4 regions of the Sinorhizobium mexicanum genome follow, and region 4 is predicted to be linked to each of the others. Evidence: predicted binding sites of a transcription regulator. Region 4 holds the regulator's gene; each other region holds the start of a gene.

Region 1 (5,005 bases), 1.6 Mb from region 4:
GCGCTGTAGGCGGTAAAAGTAGCTCAACGGCCCCTCATCCGCCTGCCGGCACCTTCTCCCCGCAAGCGGGGCGAAGGGACTTGCGGCGCCCGCTTTAGTCCCCTCTCCCCGCCTGCGGGGAGAGGGTTAGGGTGAGGCGCGTTGCCGCTACGCCTCCAGCGTGCCCGGCTTGCGCGCCGCGCTCGAGGGTTCCGCGCAGGCGATCTTCATCAGGTCCGACCGGCGGCGTGCGAAACGCGTCGAGACGCGCGTGACGATCAGCCCGTCCTGCGGCGCCCGGACCTCCACCGAACCGTCCGGCATGCCGGGCTTGGTGAGGATCGTCGCGAGCAGGTCTCCCGCTTTCACGCTTTCGCCGATATCGCGATGGAACAGGACCGCGCCGGCTGCGGGCGCGCGGATCATCTCGACGTTGTCGAGCGGCACGGCTTTGCCGGCGAAGGCCGGAAGGTCGGCGCGCGACCCGGCCACCACGCCGCGGCCGAGCAGAAACTGCCAGACGCCGTCGGCATCCCTCCTTGCGGTTTCCGGGTAGACGTTGCGCGTGCCGCGCAGTTCCACGGTCACGGAGAGCCTGCCGGGCAGGGTCGTCCTCTTCCGGTCCTCGGCCTCGTTTTTCCAGGCGTGGCCAACCGCTTCCTCGAAAGCGGAGCTTGCGCCGTCGGAGAGAAGCACGGCCTTCATATAGAGCGCCGCGGCGAGATCGGCAGCTTCCGGCCAGAAAGCCTCGTCGATATAGGCGTATTGCAGCCCTTCGTCATCGCAATGGAGGTCGAGCACCAGCTCAGCGCCAAGGGCCATATGGAGCAACTGCCGCTTCAGTCGGTCGACCGCCGAGTATCGGTCGAAGTCTTCGAGCAAATCGTCGCGCTCGCCAAGGGAAATCAGCGGGAAATCACGGTTGAAATTGGTGCGCGAGCCGAGATCGAAGCGACCTTGCAATTCGCCGAAGTACGACTGCGCCGAACCGATCGGGTTCGCTTGCGGAACGACGGTGATATCGCCGAGGATCGCGGCGTCGGCATCCGCCCGGCGCAGCTTCTCCAAAAGGAAATGCAGGAGCGCCGTGCCCGGCAGCTCGTTCGCGTGAAGCGCGGCCTGGATATAGGTCCGGGGTGCTTCCGGCTTCGTCCCCTTGAACCGGAAGACCGGCAGTCGCCATTCGACGCCCTGCGTGTCGCCGGCGATGATGATGTCCGAAATTTCCACTTTCTCTCCCCGTCATTTATTCATGAGCGCTTATCGGTGCTCCTGTCTCATTCTGCAAGTCTGTAAGAATGGCTGCGACGCTCAGCGCGCTCGTGACCCGGCATCAGCCTCTCCACGCTCCTCGCGTCAGAGCGAAAGCGGCCAGCGATCGACAATCCTGAATTCTCCCCGCCCTTTGCGCGTGTGGACAAGTGCGAAGCCCCGAACTGTCCATGCGATTGGCCTCGCGAGATCGACATGCGGAGCTTTGCGGTCGCTGTAGAAAAGCGTCATATGCGGAATGACCTCACCCGATATATCCCGCAGGCCCGTGATTTCCCGGATTAACGCGTCGAAGCCCGGAACCGAGCTACCGCAGGTCAATATTCGCGGATACTGGCGAACATGGCCGACGCTGACAATGCGATCGAAACATAGGTGAAACCCGGCGGCTTTCGCGCGTGAACCGAGTTTGGCGGCAAACTCGTCGACTGCTTCCGATAACCCGCGGCCTTCGCGAACCTTGGCAAGCGACACATGCAGCCGGTCACGGTCATAGATCTTTCCGGAAAGTCCATGTTCCTGCTGATCGCCGTGCGCAAGTTCCAACGCCTGTTCGGCTGCCTGCTTCTCCGGAAGAACAGCGAAGTAAAAGACATCGCCAGCTCGTGGCGGGGAGAAAGAGCCCAAGTTCAGAGAAAGCTGGTCCGAAGTCATGCGACGCTCCCGGGTTCAGCATATCTAGAGCGATTTCAGAATGCGTGTAACGGTTTTCCGTCCGGAATTGCGTGGTTTCAAAATGTTAGATCGCTTTGCCGTCCCAATGAAGCAACGACGTGATCTAGTGGCGCTAACCAAATATATGGGAACGCAAAAAGGGCGCGCCAAGACGTGCCCTTCACATATTCGCTTCATGGAAGACAGTGCGAATTCTTACTCCCACTCGATTGTTCTAAATCTAGTTAGACCATTGATATAGCTAGGTTTTTTATGCGTTGCCGCGCAAAAAGCCGACCCATGGGCCGTCAAAATGTACGGTTTTGATTTCAAAGGGAAAAACAGCACGAAAATTTTTTGTGCGGTTTCGGCATCTATCGAAGTCGATCGCCTTTCCGGACCCACTGACCGGCCAAAGACGCCCCTCAGGGGAGAGGGGGGCCCGCGTTCCGTGGCACCGGCCCGCAACCTTCAGAATATGATAGCCCGCGGCAGCCGGAGAAGGGAATCTGTGCTCTCAAACCAGCATCGACTGCTGGGCGAAGATACCCGCCATCGCACCTTGCGATGACGCCGTGGTGACCGAGGGCATGAGGGGATTCGCGAGGTCGCCGGCGGCATAGATGCCGGGCATGCTGGTTTCGCGGCGCTCGTCGACCTTGAGGGCGATGCCGAGCGGCGTATCGACCGTGGCGAGGCCCAGTGATTCATGCAGGCTTGCGGATGGCTTGTTGCGCGGATGCGCGAACAGGATGTCGACCGCGACGTTGGGGCCGGTATCGAGATTGACGGTGGCGCTATGGCCCCCGTGATGGGCGATCTCGGTGATCCGGCCATCGACGACAGGTATGTTGCGGCGCGCCAGATCGGCCCGGATATCGGGCGGAATGTCGTGACCATCTGCGAAGAGCGTCAACGTGTCGGTCCAATCGTGGAACAGCCTTACAGACTGGTGCGACTGCCGGCCGGACCAGACGAGGCCCCAATGCTGGCCGGCGACTTCAAAGCCGTCGCAATAGGGGCAGGGCACGATGGAGGTGCCCCAGCCTTCGGCAAAGCCCGGAACCTCAGGCATCTGGTCGGCTACGCCATAGCTCAGGATCAGGCGGCGCGCCCCAAGGCTTTCGCCATCGGCAGTGAGGACGGAGAAATCGTCGATGGCGCCGGAGATGCTGTCGGCCCGCGTACTGACCAGCCTGATCGTGGGATAGCGCGCTAGCTGCTGCCGCGCCTCAGCCAGGATTTCCAGCGGCGGCTTGTGGTCGTGGCCGAGCAGGCCATGCGAATGGCCAGCGAAGCGGTTGCGCGGCAGGCCGGTATCGAGAACGGTGACCTTGCGGCGGGCACGGCCGAGTTGCAGGGCGCCGGCGAGACCGGCAAAGCTGCCGCCGATGATTATGGCGTCATCCATGGTGATAAGCTCCGTGTTGTGGATGGAGGGGGTCGGGCTGGGCCTGGCACGCAATATCGTCCAGCGATACGCACTCGGGACGGGCAGCGAGCAGGGCTTCGGCATCGACGAGAAAGTCGCCCATCACTGTTTTGGCCGGCCGGACAATGCCGCATTCGATATCGCCGGGCGGCCCGGATTTGGAGGACATGGTTGAAACCTACCCAATGGCTTGTACATTTTAGATACTACGTGGTATCGTAATTCAAGAATTAGGATACTGTCAAGGACTGGAATTGTCGTGAGCGAAAATAGCCAGGGCCGGCGCGGCCGGCCCGCCAACGAGGCGCTTGGCCAAACGATCGTCGACGCCGCGCGCGAACTCTTTGTGGAATTGGGTTTTCAAGCGACGACATTGGACAAGGTCGCCCAGCGAGCGAAGATATCCAAGCTCAGCATCTATCGGCACTTCGAGAACAAGGAGGCGCTGTTCAGCGCGGCCATCGCGGCCGGCTGCCATCAGTTGTTTGCACCACAGACCCTTCTTGAAGGCGTCGACGGTTCGGTCGAAGATCAGCTCACGGCGGTGGGATCATTACTGCTTCGCACGCTGTTGAGCCCGGACGTCCGCAGTGTCGAAGCCATGGTCATGGCCGACAGGACGAATCAAAAGTCGTTAAGCAAGCTCCATTACGAAGCCGGCCCCGCCCATGTCATCGTCCAAATCGAGGCCCTGTTGCGTCAGTTGCACGCGAAGGCGGTTCTGAACGTGCCCGATCCTCTCCGGTCCGCCCGCTTGTTTGCCGCGCTTTTCAAAGGATCCGATCTCCTGATTATCGCACGCTTCGATCAGGCGAGAGCAGAGGACGACAAAGAAATCGAATCCTATTGCCGATCGGCCGTCGCCATGTTCATCGCCGCGCACGGTGGCAACGACCACGCGGGCGGATAAGCATTTGATTGCTCCCGGCAGCTTGGCCGGGACCGTCGTCCAGGCGCTTCGTCATATTGGGCCGGCGCGCGCGGCCGAGCTTGCACAGATCGCGGCACCTCATCTTTCTCCCAACGATAAAAAGACGCTCGCATCTACCGCGATCCAAGCTCCCGCCTGGATGCGGTCGACGCTTCTCTCCATCGCAGATCCGGCAGCAGTCGGGACAACATTTGATCGGTGATGCGACGGTGCCATCCGACGATATGCGATCGGGTCCGGAACATCGATCGGTACCGCAGCCAAAGCTGAAACTATGTATGTCGATAACTAAAGTACCGTCAGCGCGGAAATGTCATGCTACGCGGCGTTTTCGTTATATATTTCAAAGCGTTGAAACACAGAAAAGTACCGTCAAACCCAAAAAACGAATGACGGTACTTTTTAGAATGCTCTGTCGGATACGAAAAACACCGTCAAAAGTACCGTCAGAGTGATCTGCTACAAGCTGCGAGCCGCGCCAGGCGCTCCGATAAACTTAACGATTTCAATGGCTTGATAGATTTGTCAATTCCATTGATAATGTGCCCTGGCTAGCAGTCTGCCCTGCCCGCAAATCATTATATTTTCTGCGAAATACTACGCTAGAGCCGCCTTGATCGCCGTTTCCCTCACTCCCACTCGATCGTGCCCGGCGGCTTCGAGGTCACGTCGTAGACGACGCGGTTGATGCCGCGGACCTCGTTGATGATCCGCGTTGCGGCGCGGCCGAGGAATTC
Region 2 (5,005 bases), 960 kb from region 4:
GCCGTGGCGGATGGAAGCTTTCGTGATTCCCGCCCTGTCGAGGTTGGAGCGCGCCACGGCAAGCATGTCGCGGCTGGCATCGACGCCGATGCCGCGCCGGTAGATGCCCTCGAAAAGTTGCAGGATACGACCGGTGCCGGTGCCAAGATCGAGCAGGCTTTCGACCGGTTCCTCGCCGACCATCGCCTTCAGTGTCGCTTCGACGTCGCCTTCGCTGACGTGGAGCCGTCTCAGTTCGTCCCATTCGGCGGCATTGCGGCTGAAATAGGCCTGTGCCTTCTCGGCGCGCTGGCGCTTCAGGACCGCGAGCCGGGTCGCATCCTTCGCAAGGATGGCGTCTTCAGCCGCGGCCGCCGCGAGCAGTCCGCGCACCAGCGCGACGCGCCCCCCCTCCTGCCGCAGGCGGAAATAGGCCCATGCACCCTCCTGATAGCGATCAATGAGCGCCACTTCGGCAAGCAGCTTCAGATGCCGGGAGATACGCGGCTGCGATTGTCCGAGAATTTCGGTAAGATCGGTGACGGTAAGGTCGCTGGCAGACAGCAAAGCGAGCAAGCGCATCCGCGTCGGCTCACCCGCCGCCTTCAGCACGTCGACCAACGCGTCCAACCCAAGCGTTCCTCGGCTCACCATCGCCTCCTCATCAACACATAAAGATATGTTTATGTGATTTGGGGGGCGCACGCAAGTGAATTTGCGCACAAAGACAATCGAATGGCGCGGAGAAGATAGGCGAACGGGCGGATCCTGCGATCCGCCCGTTCAAGGAGAGCCTGCTGCATGTCTTCTTAAGTCGCAGACGATTTAAAACATCCAGCGATTCAAGGTGCTATAGCGTCCGCGCGTCTAGGCGCGCGGCGCTGTAGCACGCGTGACCGTTGATGGCTTTGGCTGCTTCGCCCCCAAAGCGACATGCATTAGCGGGTGAGGCGCTTGTAGGTCACGCGCTTCGGATTGACTGAATCCGGGCCGAGGCGGCGGATCTTGTCCTTTTCGTAGTCCTCGAAGTTGCCTTCGAACCACTCGACATGGCTGTCGCCTTCAAAGGCGAGGATATGGGTCGCCAGACGGTCGAGGAACATGCGGTCGTGGCTGATGATGACCGCGCAGCCGGCGAAGTTTTCGAGCGCGTCCTCGAGTGCCGCCAGCGTTTCGGTATCGAGGTCGTTGGTCGGTTCGTCGAGCAGGACCACGTTGCCGCCGGACTTCAGCATTTTTGCGAGGTGCACGCGGTTGCGCTGGCCGCCCGAAAGCGTGCCTACCTTCTGCTGCTGGTCGCCGCCCTTGAAATTGAAGGACGAGCAATAGGCGCGCGAGTTAACCTCGTGCTTGCCGAGCTTGATGATGTCGTTGCCGCCGGAGATTTCCTCCCAGACAGTCTTGCTTCCGTCGAGTGCGTCGCGGCTCTGGTCGACATAACCGAGTTGGACGCTTTCGCCGATGCGGAATGCACCTTCGTCCGGCTGTTCCTGGCCGGTGATCATCCGGAAAAGCGTCGTCTTGCCGGCGCCGTTCGGGCCGATGACGCCGACGATGCCGCCGGGCGGCAGTTTGAAGCTCAGGCCTTCGATCAGCAGTTGGTCGTCATAGCCCTTGGAAATGTTCTCCGCCTCGATGACCACCTGGCCGAGGCGCTCGCCGACAGGAATGATGATCTGGGCGTCGCCGGGACGCCGGTCGGCGGCCGCCTTCACCAGCTCGTCATAAGCACGAACACGCGCCTTGGACTTCGCCTGTCGGGCCTTCGGGCTCGAGGCGATCCACTCCTGCTCGCGGCTGATGGCCTTCTGGCGGGTAGCCTCCTCGCGGCCTTCCTGGGCCATGCGCTTGGCCTTTGCCTGCAGATAGGCGGAGTAGTTACCCTCGTAGGGAATGCCGCGGCCGCGATCGAGCTCGAGGATCCAGCCGGTGACGTTGTCGAGGAAGTAGCGGTCGTGGGTGACCATCAGCACGGCACCCGGATATTCGCGCAGGTGCTTTTCGAGCCAGGCGATCGTCTCGGCGTCGAGGTGGTTGGTCGGTTCGTCAAGCAGAAGAAGGTCCGGCTGCGACAGCAGGAGCTTGCAGAGCGCGACGCGGCGCTTCTCACCGCCGGAGAGATTGGTAACCTCCGCGTCGCCCGGCGGGCAACGCAGCGCGTCCATGGCCATTTCCACCTGGCTGTCGAGATCCCAGAGGTTCTGGCTGTCGATGATGTCCTGGAGCTTGGCGCCCTCATCCGCCGTCTCGTCGGAATAGTTCATCATCAGTTCGTTGTAACGGTCGAGGATCGCCTTCTTGGCGGCGACGCCTTCCATCACGTTCTCGAGCACGGACTTCTGCGCGTCGAGCTGCGGCTCCTGCGGCAGATAGCCGACGGTCGCGCCCTCGGCGACCCAGGCTTCTCCGGTATATTCATGGTCGAGGCCCGCCATGATCCTGAGTACCGTCGACTTACCGGCGCCGTTGGGACCAAGAATACCGATCTTCGCGTCCGGGTAGAACGATAGATGGATGTTCTCCAGGACCTTCTTGTTGCCGTAGGCCTTGTTGAGCCCGGCCATATGATAGATGAACTGACGTGCCATAAGGGAATGCTCCGCATCGGAAGGGAAATTTGCCCGCTATGTAGGCGAATTACGGTGGCGGGGCAATCCGCCAAAGGCCTGCCCACGCCAATCCCTTCCGGCGAGCAACCTTGTGTATCAACCGCGCCCGGCGGCGTCGGCGATCCCCTTGGCACATTTGAACTCGGTCGTCCCGGCCGCCTGGATCAGGTCATCAAGATCGGCCTTGCCCGCGAGGTCGCCGGACAGTCCGATGGTGAAACCGGTGATGACGCTGCGGCCGTTGACCGACTGGCAACGCATCCGCACCCGCTCGCCGGCGCCGGCGCCGAAGCTCTGGTCGAAGGCCTGCTTGATCTCCCGTTCGTCGATCTCGGAACCGAGTTTGTCGGCAAAGAGAGCCTGCACGGCGGACGAGTTCAACTCATCGAGAAGACGCAATTGTAGCCTGAAATAATCGTCAGCCTTTGCCGTCTGGCACGTGCCGCTCTGGAGCCATTGGTGGCGATCGAGGCCGGACCTGATGCCCGGCATGGCGACGAGCAGACGTGCGGCCGTCTCGTCGGCCATGGCAAGCTTCGGCAATTCCAGCCAATCGCCCTTGCGATCACGCGCCTTGAGCTCCGCCTCGACGCCGCAATAGCTTTTCTTCAGCGGCCAGAGGCCGTGAAGCGAGAAGTGCGTCGCATCAAAGCGGTCGGCCGTCTGATCCGCGCACTCCTTGCGGTTCGGCCGCGTCTCGCAAAATCCAGGTTGCCAGCTGACAGCCAGCACATATTGCGTCTTGCCGGAGTTCGTCACTTCTGCCGCATCATCCGTCGACACTTCCTCGGCTGCGGCAAAGGACGACAATCCCAGCCCCAGAATGAGCGTCGCAACTCTCGCAAGATTCGTTTTCACCCTCGCTCGCATTTCAGATAGCCTCCAACAGGAAAACAAAACGAGAACAAATATCAACGAAAGCGCGAAAATTGCAACCCATAATCCTCATTTTCGGATTCGTTGTGATCTCATGCGCAACAAGCAACAAGCAGCGATTGCCTTTGCGGCGCAAATCGATTTGATATCGGCCGGTGCATTTTCAGCTGAGCAAGCGTTTTGGAAGTGCTTCCGGTTCGCGCAACGGATGCTCCGTTGGCAAGCCACACGCGAGAGTCTGACGATTGTTCCGGGGGCATGGCATGTTCGGGCAGGTGAGGACGCATCAAAGCCCGACGGGTGCTACGCTCGGCTGGCGCCATTTCACGGCCTCGACCGAACCGCGGGGCATCCTGATCATCAGCCACGGGCTCTCCGAACATTCCGGCCGATATGCGCGTTTCGCCGAGTCGATGGCGGCACATGGCTTTCAGGTCTATGCCCATGACCACCGCGGCCATGGGGAGAGCCGGGCGCCGGATGCCCCGCTTGCAACCTTCGCGCAGCGCGATGGGGCGGAAAAGGTGATCGCGGACGTGCGGGCGATGCGCGACTTGGCAACCGCCAACCATCCGGGCCTGCCGGTTGTCCTCTTCGGTCATTCGATGGGTGGCCTGATCGCGCTCAACGCCGCCGAGACCGACCCAGAGCTTTATGACGCGCTTGCCGTCTGGAACTCCAATTTCCGCCCGGGCCTCGCCGGTCGAGGCGGTCAGGCGATACTGATGATCGAGCGGATGCTGAAAGGTTCGGACGTGCCGAGCCCGCTTCTGACGAAGCTCACCTTCGGCGCCTGGAGCAAGGCGATTGCCGATCGGAAGAGCGATGCCGACTGGCTGTCGCGTGACGAACGCGAAGTCGCCAAATACGCGACCGATCCGCTCTGCGGTTTCGATGCGACGGTGTCGCTTTGGATCGATCTGTTCAAATTCGCCTTCGCCGGCGCCCGCGCGGATCGGTTGGCGCGATTGCCCACCAATCTGCCCATCCATCTCGTCGGCGGCAGCGCGGATCCTTCGACGTTCAACGGCGCCGCCATTCGCTGGCTCGGCGAGCGAATGAAGGCACGCGGCATGACCGACGTTACCATCACCATCCATGACGGCATGCGCCACGAGACGCTCAACGAGATCGGCCGGGAGAAGGCGACCGAAGACTTTGCCGCCTGGTGCCTGAAGGCAGTCGATAAAAAGCGCCGACGAGACGGAAGACCATGACCGACCTCTCCCTGCCCAGAATCGCCGCCGGTCACGACCGCGTTTCCTACGGCCTGACGCTGATGGTCATCGCCGTCCTCATCTCGCCGCTGATCGACATTTTCGCCAAACTTGCGATCGCCACGGTTCCGTCGGCCGAGATCACGGCCGTCCGCTTCCTGCTGCAGGTGGTCTTCATCCTGCCGGTCGTCCTTGTCCGCCGCACCCTCTTCGACCTCACCTGGCGCAAGAGCGCGCTGCATGCGCTGCGTGGCGGGCTTCTGGTGCTGACGATGCTCTCCTTCATCACCACGCTGAAGGTGATGGAGGTTGCCGACGCGATCG
Region 3 (5,005 bases), 1.9 Mb from region 4:
CCAGCAAAGTTTGGAAGAATGAAGAGGAGGTTTCCGATGGGCCCGTTTCCGCACGACGCACCACCCCCAAAGATCAGCGCGGAGAATCCCGCCGGGACGGACGGCTTCGAATTCGTCGAATTCGCGCATCCCGAGCCGGAGAAGCTGAAGGAGCTCTTCGCGCGCATGGGATATGCGGCCGTCGCCAAGCACCGGACGAAGGACATCACTGTCTGGCGGCAGGGTGACATCAACTACATCGTCAACGCCGAGCCGGGCTCCCATGCCATGCGCTTCGTCGACAAGCACGGTCCTTGCGCCCCGTCGATGGCTTGGCGCGTCGTCGATGCGAAGCATGCGTTCGAACACGCCGTTTCCAACGGTGCCGAGCCTTACACCGGCAACGACAAGTGCCTTGATGTTCCGGCAATCGTCGGTATTGGCGGCTCGCTCCTCTACTTCGTCGAAACATATGGCGACAAGGGCTCGGCCTATGACGCCGAGTTTGAATGGCTGGGCGAGCGCGATCCGAAGCCCACCGGCGTCGGTTTCTACTATCTCGACCACCTGACCCATAACGTCTATCGCGGCAATATGGACAAGTGGTGGGCGTTCTATCGTGAACTGTTCAACTTCAAGCAGATCCACTTCTTCGACATAGACGGCCGCATCACCGGCCTCGTCAGCCGCGCAATCACCTCGCCTTGCGGCAAGATCCGCATCCCCTTGAACGAATCCAAGGACGATACCAGTCAGATCGAGGAATATCTGAAGAAGTACAAGGGCGAAGGTATCCAGCACATCGCGGTCGGAACCGAAGCGATCTACGACGCAACCGACAAGCTTGCGGAAAATGGTCTCAAGTTCATGCCCGGCCCGCCGGAGACCTACTACGAAATGTCACGCGAGCGTGTCCACGGCCATGACGAGCCGATCGACCGGATGAAGAAGCACGGCATCCTGATCGATGGCGAAGGCGTGGTGAATGGCGGCATGACGAAGATCCTGCTGCAGATCTTCTCGAGAACCGTTATCGGACCGATCTTCTTCGAATTCATCCAGCGCAAGGGGGATGAGGGCTTCGGTGAGGGTAATTTCCGCGCCCTATTCGAATCGATCGAGGCCGATCAGATCCGCCGCGGCGCACTTGGACCGCAGGCCGCCGAATAGGTTTCAGTGCCGAGAATGCAGAAAGGCCCCTCGCCGGCAGCGAGGGGCCTTTCGTTTGATGACGCCTCGGATGCTCGTCAGTTCCAGCGGGAACCAAGCCGCACTTCCGACATACCGCGGTCCGCCTCATGCGTGAAATAGCGGGAGGCGGCCTCCGTCCGGTTACGCACGTTCATCTTCTTGTAGATGTTGCGCACATGGACCTTGACGGTGTTTTCCGACAGGCCGAGACGATCGGCAATGATCTTGTTCTGTGTCCCCATGCAGATCAGATCGAGAATCTGCACCTCGCGCGCTGTCAGCACGCCCATGCCTGCATCGCGTTTCGGCTCCGGGGCAACAAAGGCTTCGACGACCGCTTCCCGCCGGACGCGAAGAGCTTCGCCGGCGAGCCTTACCGGAGCAAGGCGCCTAAGCAGCGCCGCCGGAAAATGTTCGCCGCCCTTCATCAGAAGATCGATGACGGTCAGGCAGACGTCCAGATGCAGATTGAGAGGCAGCACGCCGTGAATCAGTCCTTCATCGACAAAGCCAGCGATCGATGAATCGAGCGCCTCCGCATCCTCCACCACAAGCCCGATCGCGGCCTTCGGGTGGAATTCATGGATCATCCTGAGAACGGACGGAAAGGTCGCCACCGGTAAGCGATAAAGCATGACCAGCCTGACGTCGACGAGGTTGCCGTCAAGCAGGCTTTCCGGATCGGACAGACTGACTACATCCTGGCCCTGAAACCGCCCCCCGACCGCCTGCATCAGGCATTCAGCGAACAGGTCCACCTTGGCGAGCATTACGATCTTACTTTTCGTAGGTAATACTTTGTTGTTGTCTTCAAAATCGCTCAGGTCCGAGCTCGTACGGTACATTTATCCCCTCCTTGGGAAATTCCCATTTATTTTAATGGGTGTTCCAACCCCACTTGGAGCAGCCCGCGTTTGAAAAATTTCTTCAAATACTGCGCAATAATAACGAATAAAAAATTCGCTATAGCTAATGTATCGTAAAGATGGGGGAGGCGAAACCACCCAAAAGGGTTAGATGCTCGTCGGGTTCGCGTCTAAATCGTTCGAAAACGAACCAATTTTGGGCTAGTCGGCTTCGAAAGGGCGCTGAGCCAGGCACCCCTGGTTTTCGAGGGGGAATTCCAGGCGATCGCTGCCACTGGAAAAATGGTGGTGCGGTGGATGCCAGCCTTCGCTCGGACCGCGATGCGCGGCGCATGGGCGAGCCACGGGCATAGCTACAACGGATTATGCGCTACCCCCATCGAAGGTGGTAGATGCAGCATAAGACAACCAAAATTGGCATGCCACGGTTTTGCCGCGTGTACGCGACAGCGTCGTGCGAGCCAGCCTAACAATTTGAATTAGCCTATGAATTCCTATTGCTCGCCGATAGCCCGTATGACTGCAGGCCCCACCGCAAATAGAACCCCTCTCAAACGCAGTGTGCCAGATTCACAAGTATTAACATTACGTTAACCGCACTGATCGGCAAGGTGAAAGATTCAAAAAAGCCATTGAATACAAGAGACTAACCACAATTGATGTCTTTTACTCCTCCGCATTCGGGCTCACACTACCATCGTCGCGCTGGAGTTTGCACGACCCACGGACTGCTCTTGTATCATGCGTCGCAGCCGCGGAGTACATATATCGAGCTGCTACTCGACATATGATGTAACCAGTATTTGTAGTACGTAGCAATTTATGTCGAAGTACATACAAGCAATTATACTATGAATACAAAGGGAATATATCGGAACCCAACAGGCGAATTATCTTTTATAACGATTCGTCTGAACTTCAAAAGAGAGCCAGCTCCGCAAGAATCCTATAAAAGATGAAAGGGTTTCGGCGCTGGCTCCCTCTGCGAAGGGAGTTGTAGATGACCGATACCCCGTTAAAGGATTTTCGGGCCGACGACAGTATCAACACCGATGACGACTTGAAAGTTGGCGCGCTTGCCGACGGGCTTGCGAATGGCAGCGTCAATGTCCCGAAAGTCGACTTCGACGCGCCGAGCCATCGCAGCATTGCCGACGGCAACACCACCAGCAAGTTCGACGCAAAGGAAACCGTTGACCACCGCGACACCCATCCCTCCGTCAGTGAACCTCCTGCACTGGACGACACCAGCGGTTTCGGCAATGTCGGCATCGGGGCTGATGTCACGTTCGATCTCGGCGACGACCTTTCTTTCAGCTTGAACCTCGATCGCATCCTCGAGCATTCGCTGAGTGCCGTCGGCAGCGACGCCGGTTTCACCATCGTGCAGGCAAACACCCTCGCTGATCAGGACCATGCCTATAGCGTCAAGATGAGCAACGCCAATGCCGACAACGCTCCGCATGCGGATGGCGGGCATGCGGAAAGCGGCGACGGCATGCACTTCGGCACGAGCTCCGACTGGGATCTCAAGGCCGGCCACGAGCTTGATGCCGGTGCCAAGGCCGATGCGTCCGCGACCCTTGCAAACGGGGATTTCCATCAAGAGATCGTTCAGGGCGCGAACCTCCTTAGCAACGCCGTCGACGCCAATGTCGTCGGCGGCGACTTGCACGTGACGTCTATTGGGCAGGACAGCGACGGTTGATTGATCCTTGGAGACGAAGGCATGTGTGCTGGCTGGCCGCACCGGTGCACAGATGGATGGTTGATTTGGGGTCGGTTCAACGCGCCTTGGCAATCGCCGGTCGGCCCGCCGAGGTCTCCCTTTGCTGCCGGAGGGAAGGATCGGGGTAATGCACGCGGAGAAGGTCAACGAAATCGTCGCGCATTTCCTTGGGCTGTTCGGGACGGCGACCGATGAGGCACGCATAAGGCATCAATATCTGCAGGGAAGCGAAATCTGGAAGCCCGCACCCGAGGACACCGGCGGCGACACGCCGTTACCCCAGTTCAAGTGCTCTTTCGAACTGAAAGACTACGATCCGGACATTTCCTATCAACCATCCGGCTACCGGCTCGACGGCTTCGATTTCGTCGGGCGCACGCAATTCGCCGACGACCACGCCCCGGATCCGGTCTCGCTGGACGGCTTGGTCGTCCAGCCAACACTTTTCGACACCGTGGCCGGTCCGTCCGACATCGTACCGGACCACGCGGCAATGCATCATGCGGGACCACAACATGCGCCGATCGTCGAGGAGAGCCCGGATCCGGGCAGCGGCCAAATCCTGCAGGTCAATCTCATTCACGATGACGACGTCCTCAACATGAGCGGTTCACCGATGGACGCCGGTGACACGAGCTACGTCACCGAAAAGCTCGCGGAATACGTCGCGGAAGCAACGAGTGCCTCACCGCTCGCGCAATTGAGCCAGATCGACAGTGTCGATGCGCTTTCGGCACTTGCCGCGAATCTCAAGGCCCTCGCTGCGACGGTGCGTGCCGAAGAGCCGCAGACGCCGAACGATCCCGCTACGCCCGTGGACCATATGCCGGTCCCGTCGCTTGGAACGGTCGCGCCGGTCGATCTGCCGGAAGACGACGGCGGTACAACGGTTCTCGCAGCGGACGACATCGAAGGCGTCCATGTGAACGGCACGCCTGTCGAGGTTCTTCCCGAACTCGCCGACTTCCTGCCCGTTGGTCACTCCACCGCACTCCCATCCGCCGGCGCAAACGATGTCGACGAGGCGGTTCAGCCGGACAGCAACAGTGGCGGCACGCTGGACGTCGAGGCGGGAGCCAACACGGTCGGCAGCTTCGCAAGCATCGTCAGTGGCAGCGCAGCGGCATCGGTCACGGTCGTGATGGGCGATTACCACCAGATCGACGTCATCTCGCAATCCTACGTCTACGCCGATAACGGCAAGGTGAATGGCTCCTTCGCCGAGAGCGCTCACGAAGCC
Region 4 (5,005 bases):
CGGGAACTTCGACGAGTTCGGCACCCAGCAGGCGCAGCGCGTCCTTCTTTTCCTGACTCTGCGTTTCGGGAATGACGATGACCGTGCGATATCCGAGCGCGCTCGCGACGACCGCGAGACCGATTCCAGTGTTGCCGGCGGTGCCTTCCACGATGACGCCGCCGGGCTTCAACTGCCCGGATTTTTCCGCCTGGCGGATGATCCAGAGGGCGGCGCGGTCCTTGACCGATTGCCCCGGATTGAGAAATTCCGCTTTGCCGAGGATGGTGCAGCCGGTGGTTTCGGAAACGGCCTGGAGCCGGATCAACGGCGTGTTGCCGATCGCTTCGAGCACGGACGGAAGAACGGTCATTTTGCAAACCTCACGCTGGACGGAACGGACACCGGGTTTCAACCCAGCATAATCCCTGATGAACGACGATCCGATAAACATTTGGTTTACAGGCAAGATCGCCGAAATATTGGCGTGTTTTCGGCTCAGCCTGTGCACGAGGCAAGAAATAGCGTTTCGCAGCTAACCTGTCCCGGGCAAAATTCGTCTCGGTCGTGAAAAGATCGGTCGTACGAGGAAAATTTGGGAAGGCGCTGCCGTCGGAGAGGTATTGAGCCCGGGCCGGGGGAGACAGCCACGGGCTTTGGAAGGGAAAGCCCTTCCCGATGGACGCGAGGACGAAATGACGACAGCATTCACAGCCCGACCCGAGCATGGACTGGTCTGGATAACAGGGGCGAGTTCGGGCATCGGCCGCGCCGTGGCCCTCAGGCTGGTTGAGGAGGGCTACTCGGTGGTCGTCACGGCACGCAGCCACGAGAAGCTCGTGGCACTTCAGCATGAGGCTTCAGGACCGGGCAGGATCGTCGTTCTCGATGGCGACGTCACCGACCCGCGTGACATGGAGCGCTTGCTGGCCGCCATCGAATACGACCACGGGCGGGTGGCTTTGGCCGTGCTCAATGCGGGGGTCGCGATTCCGGTGCGCGGCGATGATCTTGGTCGGGAAGCCTTCGACAAGAGCTTCGCCGTCAATCTATATGGCGTCGTCAATTGCCTCGTGCCCGTTGTCGAGCACATGAAGACGAACGGTCATGGCCAGATCGCCGTCGTGTCATCGGTGGCGGGATACTGCGGCCTGCCGATGAGCGCCGCTTACGGAGCCACCAAGGCGGCACTCATCAATATGGCTGAGAGCTTGAAATTCGACCTCGATCGTCTCGGTATCCGCATGCAGTTGATCTGTCCGGGCTTTGTCGACACGGCCGCTTCGGCCAGAGGCAAGTTCCCGCGACCGGCTCTGGTGAGCGTCGATGAGGCGGCGGAGCGCATATGCCTCGGCTTGAAATCCGGGCGCTTCGAGATCACCTTCCCGAAACGCTTTACCTATGCCGTTAAGCTGGTGCGGTTCCTGCCTTATGGCGTCTACTTTGCGCTTCTCAACTGGCTAATCCCCCAGCGTGCACCCGCAGCCGCCATGAAAAAGGAGCAATCCCGTTCAAAGGGGCGGCCTCGTCAGGCAGTGTGAAGCACGAGTACCGCGCCGAAGACGAGCGACAAGCCGACCCAGCCGACAGGTTTCAGTTTCTGACCGAAGAAGAGGCGCCCGCAGATCGCTGTGCCGAAGATGCCGGTCGCGCCGAGCACTGCATAGGCGATGGCAAGTTCCATACCTTTGATCGCTTCGGCGAGCAGCGCGAATGCGGCAAGTACCAGGAGAATCGAAAGCACCCCCCAACCGCGCCGCGCGAAGCCGTTCGACTTCGTGGACGCCAGATTCGCTGCGACGTCGAGGATGCCCGCCATAACCGCGAAAGCGAAATAGAAGCCGTCTGCGCTCATCGGGCTGCTTCTCCCTCCGCTTCCTCTTCCGGCACCTCACCGGCGTTGACAAGCAGTATTCCGACGATAGCCATTGACAGGCCCAGCATCTCGCGACCGCTCAGCACATGGCCAAAGACGAACACGGAGACAAGCGTGATGAGGGCGACACCGGACCCTTCCCAGATGGCATAGGCGACGCCGACGGAGATCGTCTTCACGGCCTTGGCAAGGAACACGTATGAGAGCGCGATCGAGGCGTACATGATCGCATGCCCGACATAGGAGCCGGAGGCGGAAGCAGCCTTCATCGCGGTGAGACCGGCGACCTCTGTCGTGATTGCGAGAATCAGGAAAAGCCATGCAACACGCATGAGGAACCTTCAGAGACTATACCGACAAACGAAAAGAGCCATTCGGGCCTTCGCCGCGAATGGCTCTTTGAAACTGGCTCCCCGGGCCGGATTCGAACCGGCGACCTATCGATTAACAGTCGAGTGCTCTACCGCTGAGCTACCAGGGATCATCTGCGCCGCAGAAGTGAGGCTGCTAATACAAATGCTTTTTCGATTTGCCAAGCGGTTTTTCAAAAAAAATGACAACGTCGGTTGCGAGGCTGTGGAGAAGGCCCCAATTCTGGGGAGGAGTATGAAAGAGCAATAATGACGAACGACAGGAAAGAACGGCATTTCGGCATTGATCCGCAGACGCACGAACTCGTCCTCGGCAAATGGCGTATGAACTTGCCCGACTCGCCGGTGCTGCGGATTCTCTTTGGCACGCTCCTTGTCTTGGGCGGACTGCTGGGTTTTCTGCCGGTACTAGGCTTCTGGATGATTCCTCTGGGACTGCTCGTGCTTTCTCACGACATACCCGCAATCCGCCGCCGTCGCCGCAAGCTGGCGGTCTGGTGGGCGCGCTGGCGCGGCCAGCAAAATTCTTCCGACAAATCCTGAAAGGGCACATGCGGCAGCGGAGCGCCAGGGGCCGCATTGTCGGAACGCTGCGGAGAACGGGGATGACCTCGCGTCGTCCCACCCTTTTTCGGACCACTCCCCCTTGCACTCCTCATAGATTCGTTCTAAACGCCGGCCATCGCTTGATCGATCGGGCGTGTGAGGCCTCGTGGCGGAGTGGTGACGCAGAGGACTGCAAATCCTTGTACCCCGGTTCAATTCCGGGCGAGGCCTCCAAAGCTTTATTTCAAGAAAATCAATGACAAGTGCGTAGGCAGACGCTTTGTTGTTTGGCTGACGGCACAGTCGTTCGGCGCGCAAACGCGCTTCGCGGCGATCGGTGCTGTCATGAACGCGATCGGCGCCTAAGGCTGTAAAGGCCGTTCGCTTGGCCGCCCAAAGTTGCAGCGTGATTTTCTACTGCATGTCTTTGTCCTTGAGTCGACCTCGACTTAAGGACAAAGACATGCAGCAATTCAGTGCTACAGCGACCGTTGCGGTGCGATAAGACGCAGGGCTCTGTAGGCGCCCGCTGGCCTGCGCAAGTCGGATCGCGGTGCCCGACTTTTGCCGGGCAATAGCCCGGCTCAATTAGTGATAGCGGCGAATAAGGCCGACGAGCTTGCCTTGGATCTTGACGCGGTCCGGCCCGAATATACGCGTTTCATAGGCCGGGTTGGCCGCTTCGAGCGCAATGGACGCGCCTTTTCTGCGGAACCGCTTGAGGGTTGCCTCTTCGTCATCCACAAGTGCAACGATGATGTCGCCGGGATTGGCCGTGCTCGTATTCCGAATGATCACGGTATCGCCGTCGAAGATGCCCGCCTCGATCATCGAGTCGCCCTTGATCTCGAGCGCGTAGTGTTCGCCACTGCCGATCATCTCCATCGGGACGGAAATATCGTGTGTGTTGTTCTGGATCGCGGAAATCGGGACACCGGCTGCGATTCGCCCCATGACCGGCACTGAAACCGATGCAGTATCGCTCGGCGACGCCGATTTGGCTGTGGCGGCAGGCGCGGCAGGTGGCTTGCCCAGGCTGCCTTCGATCACACTTGGCGAGAAGCCACGCCGAGGCTGCGGGTTCGCCGTGTAGGCCTCGGGCAGCTTGATGACTTCTAGTGCGCGCGCCCGATTGGGAAGACGGCGAATGAACCCGCGCTCTTCAAGCGCGGTGATCAACCGATGGATGCCCGACTTGGAGGCGAGGTCCAGTGCGTCTTTCATCTCGTCGAAGGACGGCGGCACCCCGGATTCCTTCATTCGTTCGTGAATGAACAGAAGCAATTCCTGCTGCTTGCGGGTTAGCATGGCGCGTCACTCCAGAATCGCGAAACAAATCAAGAACAGACACTATCTGTTCCATATGTGTTCCGCAAGTGCCTAAAATTCCGTGAATATCTGGCTATCGCGAATTCCTGTGGAGACGCGTCGACCGTTCCGCCGACTGCCTCGCCGTCCGCAAAAGGGCAGGGTCGCGCTTCCGGTCTTATATTTTCGTCAGCTTGGTAAGGGCGTCGGGGTTTGTGCGCGCCGCCGCCGTGATCTCCTGGATCAGGGCCTGGCTCGCGACCGGAATCGAGACGTCCGATCGGAAGATCAGCCCCACCTTTTGCGGTGGCACGAGCTCGTGGATGTCGAGCTGAGCGGATATGTCGATCTCGACCAACGAACCGGTCTCGAGCTCGATGCGCACGGCGTCCTGGCGCACAAGGCCGATGAACTCGCTCTTCTGAAGAATGTTCTTGACGAACATCGGAGAGCCGCTGCGCAATACCGATTTATTGAATTCGGTACCGACAAGCTTGCGGAGCGCGCCTTCGAGATCGCGGTTGCCGGTCAGTACCACCCAAGGATACTGCGTCAGTTCGCTGAGCTCGATCTGGTGGCCCTCGAGCATGGGGTGACCGGCGCGTACGACGAGGATCATGGAATCGAGATAGAGTTCGCTCTGTTCGACATCGGGCGGAAGATCCTCTGGCTCGAAGAGGGTGGCGATCAGGAAATCGAGATCCCCGAGAAGCAAGGGACGGATCAGGTCGCTGCGGGTACCATTGGCGATGTTGATGGTGAGGCGCCGCTCGTCAGTCACAAGTCTGAGGATCGCGAATGCCAGCGTGCGGCTGTCGGGGCCAAGCGGAGCGCCGACGTTGATCTCGCCCGAGCCGAGCGTGCGGAGCGCTTTGATATCGCTCTCCATCTTGCGCATCTCGGCCGCAATGCGCCGGGCGTGATC

Evidence for each region. Region 4 encodes LexA, which represses DNA repair genes until DNA is damaged. Its sites were predicted from a motif close to TGTTCNNNNTGTGTTCNG; they were not measured.
Region 1: a site for LexA is predicted at 2,103-2,120, ahead of FKV68_RS01895 (2'-5' RNA ligase family protein). Genes of this name have one in related genera too.
Region 2: a site for LexA is predicted at 3,478-3,495, ahead of FKV68_RS14180 (ribonuclease T2). Genes of this name have one in related genera too.
Region 3: a site for LexA is predicted at 2,794-2,811, ahead of FKV68_RS18235 (fibrinogen-binding protein). Genes of this name have one in related genera too.

The regions. Positions count from the first base shown of each region.
Region 1 is NZ_CP041238.1:407,156-412,160, forward strand. Features, by position in the region: gene FKV68_RS01885 (Lrp/AsnC family transcriptional regulator) at 1-9, shown strand, start outside; gene FKV68_RS01890 (M14 family metallopeptidase) at 148-1,209, opposite strand; gene FKV68_RS01895 (2'-5' RNA ligase family protein) at 1,336-1,905, opposite strand; gene FKV68_RS01900 (NAD(P)/FAD-dependent oxidoreductase) at 2,423-3,316, opposite strand; gene FKV68_RS01905 (hypothetical protein) at 3,315-3,512, shown strand; gene FKV68_RS01910 (TetR/AcrR family transcriptional regulator) at 3,597-4,247, shown strand; gene guaA (glutamine-hydrolyzing GMP synthase) at 4,898-5,005, opposite strand, start outside.
Region 2 is NZ_CP041238.1:2,981,240-2,986,244, forward strand. Features, by position in the region: gene FKV68_RS14170 (ArsR/SmtB family transcription factor) at 1-633, opposite strand, end outside; gene ettA (energy-dependent translational throttle protein EttA) at 918-2,567, opposite strand; gene FKV68_RS14180 (ribonuclease T2) at 2,685-3,458, opposite strand; gene FKV68_RS14185 (alpha/beta hydrolase) at 3,728-4,681, shown strand; gene FKV68_RS14190 (DMT family transporter) at 4,678-5,005, shown strand, end outside.
Region 3 is NZ_CP041238.1:3,873,544-3,878,548, forward strand. Features, by position in the region: gene hppD (4-hydroxyphenylpyruvate dioxygenase) at 37-1,149, shown strand; gene FKV68_RS18230 (helix-turn-helix transcriptional regulator) at 1,227-2,015, opposite strand; gene FKV68_RS18235 (fibrinogen-binding protein) at 3,037-3,744, shown strand; gene FKV68_RS18240 (hypothetical protein) at 3,893-5,005, shown strand, end outside.
Region 4 is NZ_CP041238.1:2,020,640-2,025,644, forward strand. Features, by position in the region: gene FKV68_RS09575 (cysteine synthase A) at 1-352, opposite strand, end outside; gene FKV68_RS09580 (SDR family NAD(P)-dependent oxidoreductase) at 675-1,520, shown strand; gene FKV68_RS09585 (SMR family transporter) at 1,508-1,834, opposite strand; gene FKV68_RS09590 (SMR family transporter) at 1,831-2,187, opposite strand; tRNA gene FKV68_RS09595 (tRNA-Asn) at 2,262-2,336, opposite strand; gene FKV68_RS09600 (hypothetical protein) at 2,476-2,769, shown strand; tRNA gene FKV68_RS09605 (tRNA-Cys) at 2,933-3,006, shown strand; gene lexA (transcriptional repressor LexA) at 3,361-4,080, opposite strand; gene FKV68_RS09615 (LysR family transcriptional regulator) at 4,259-5,005, opposite strand, start outside.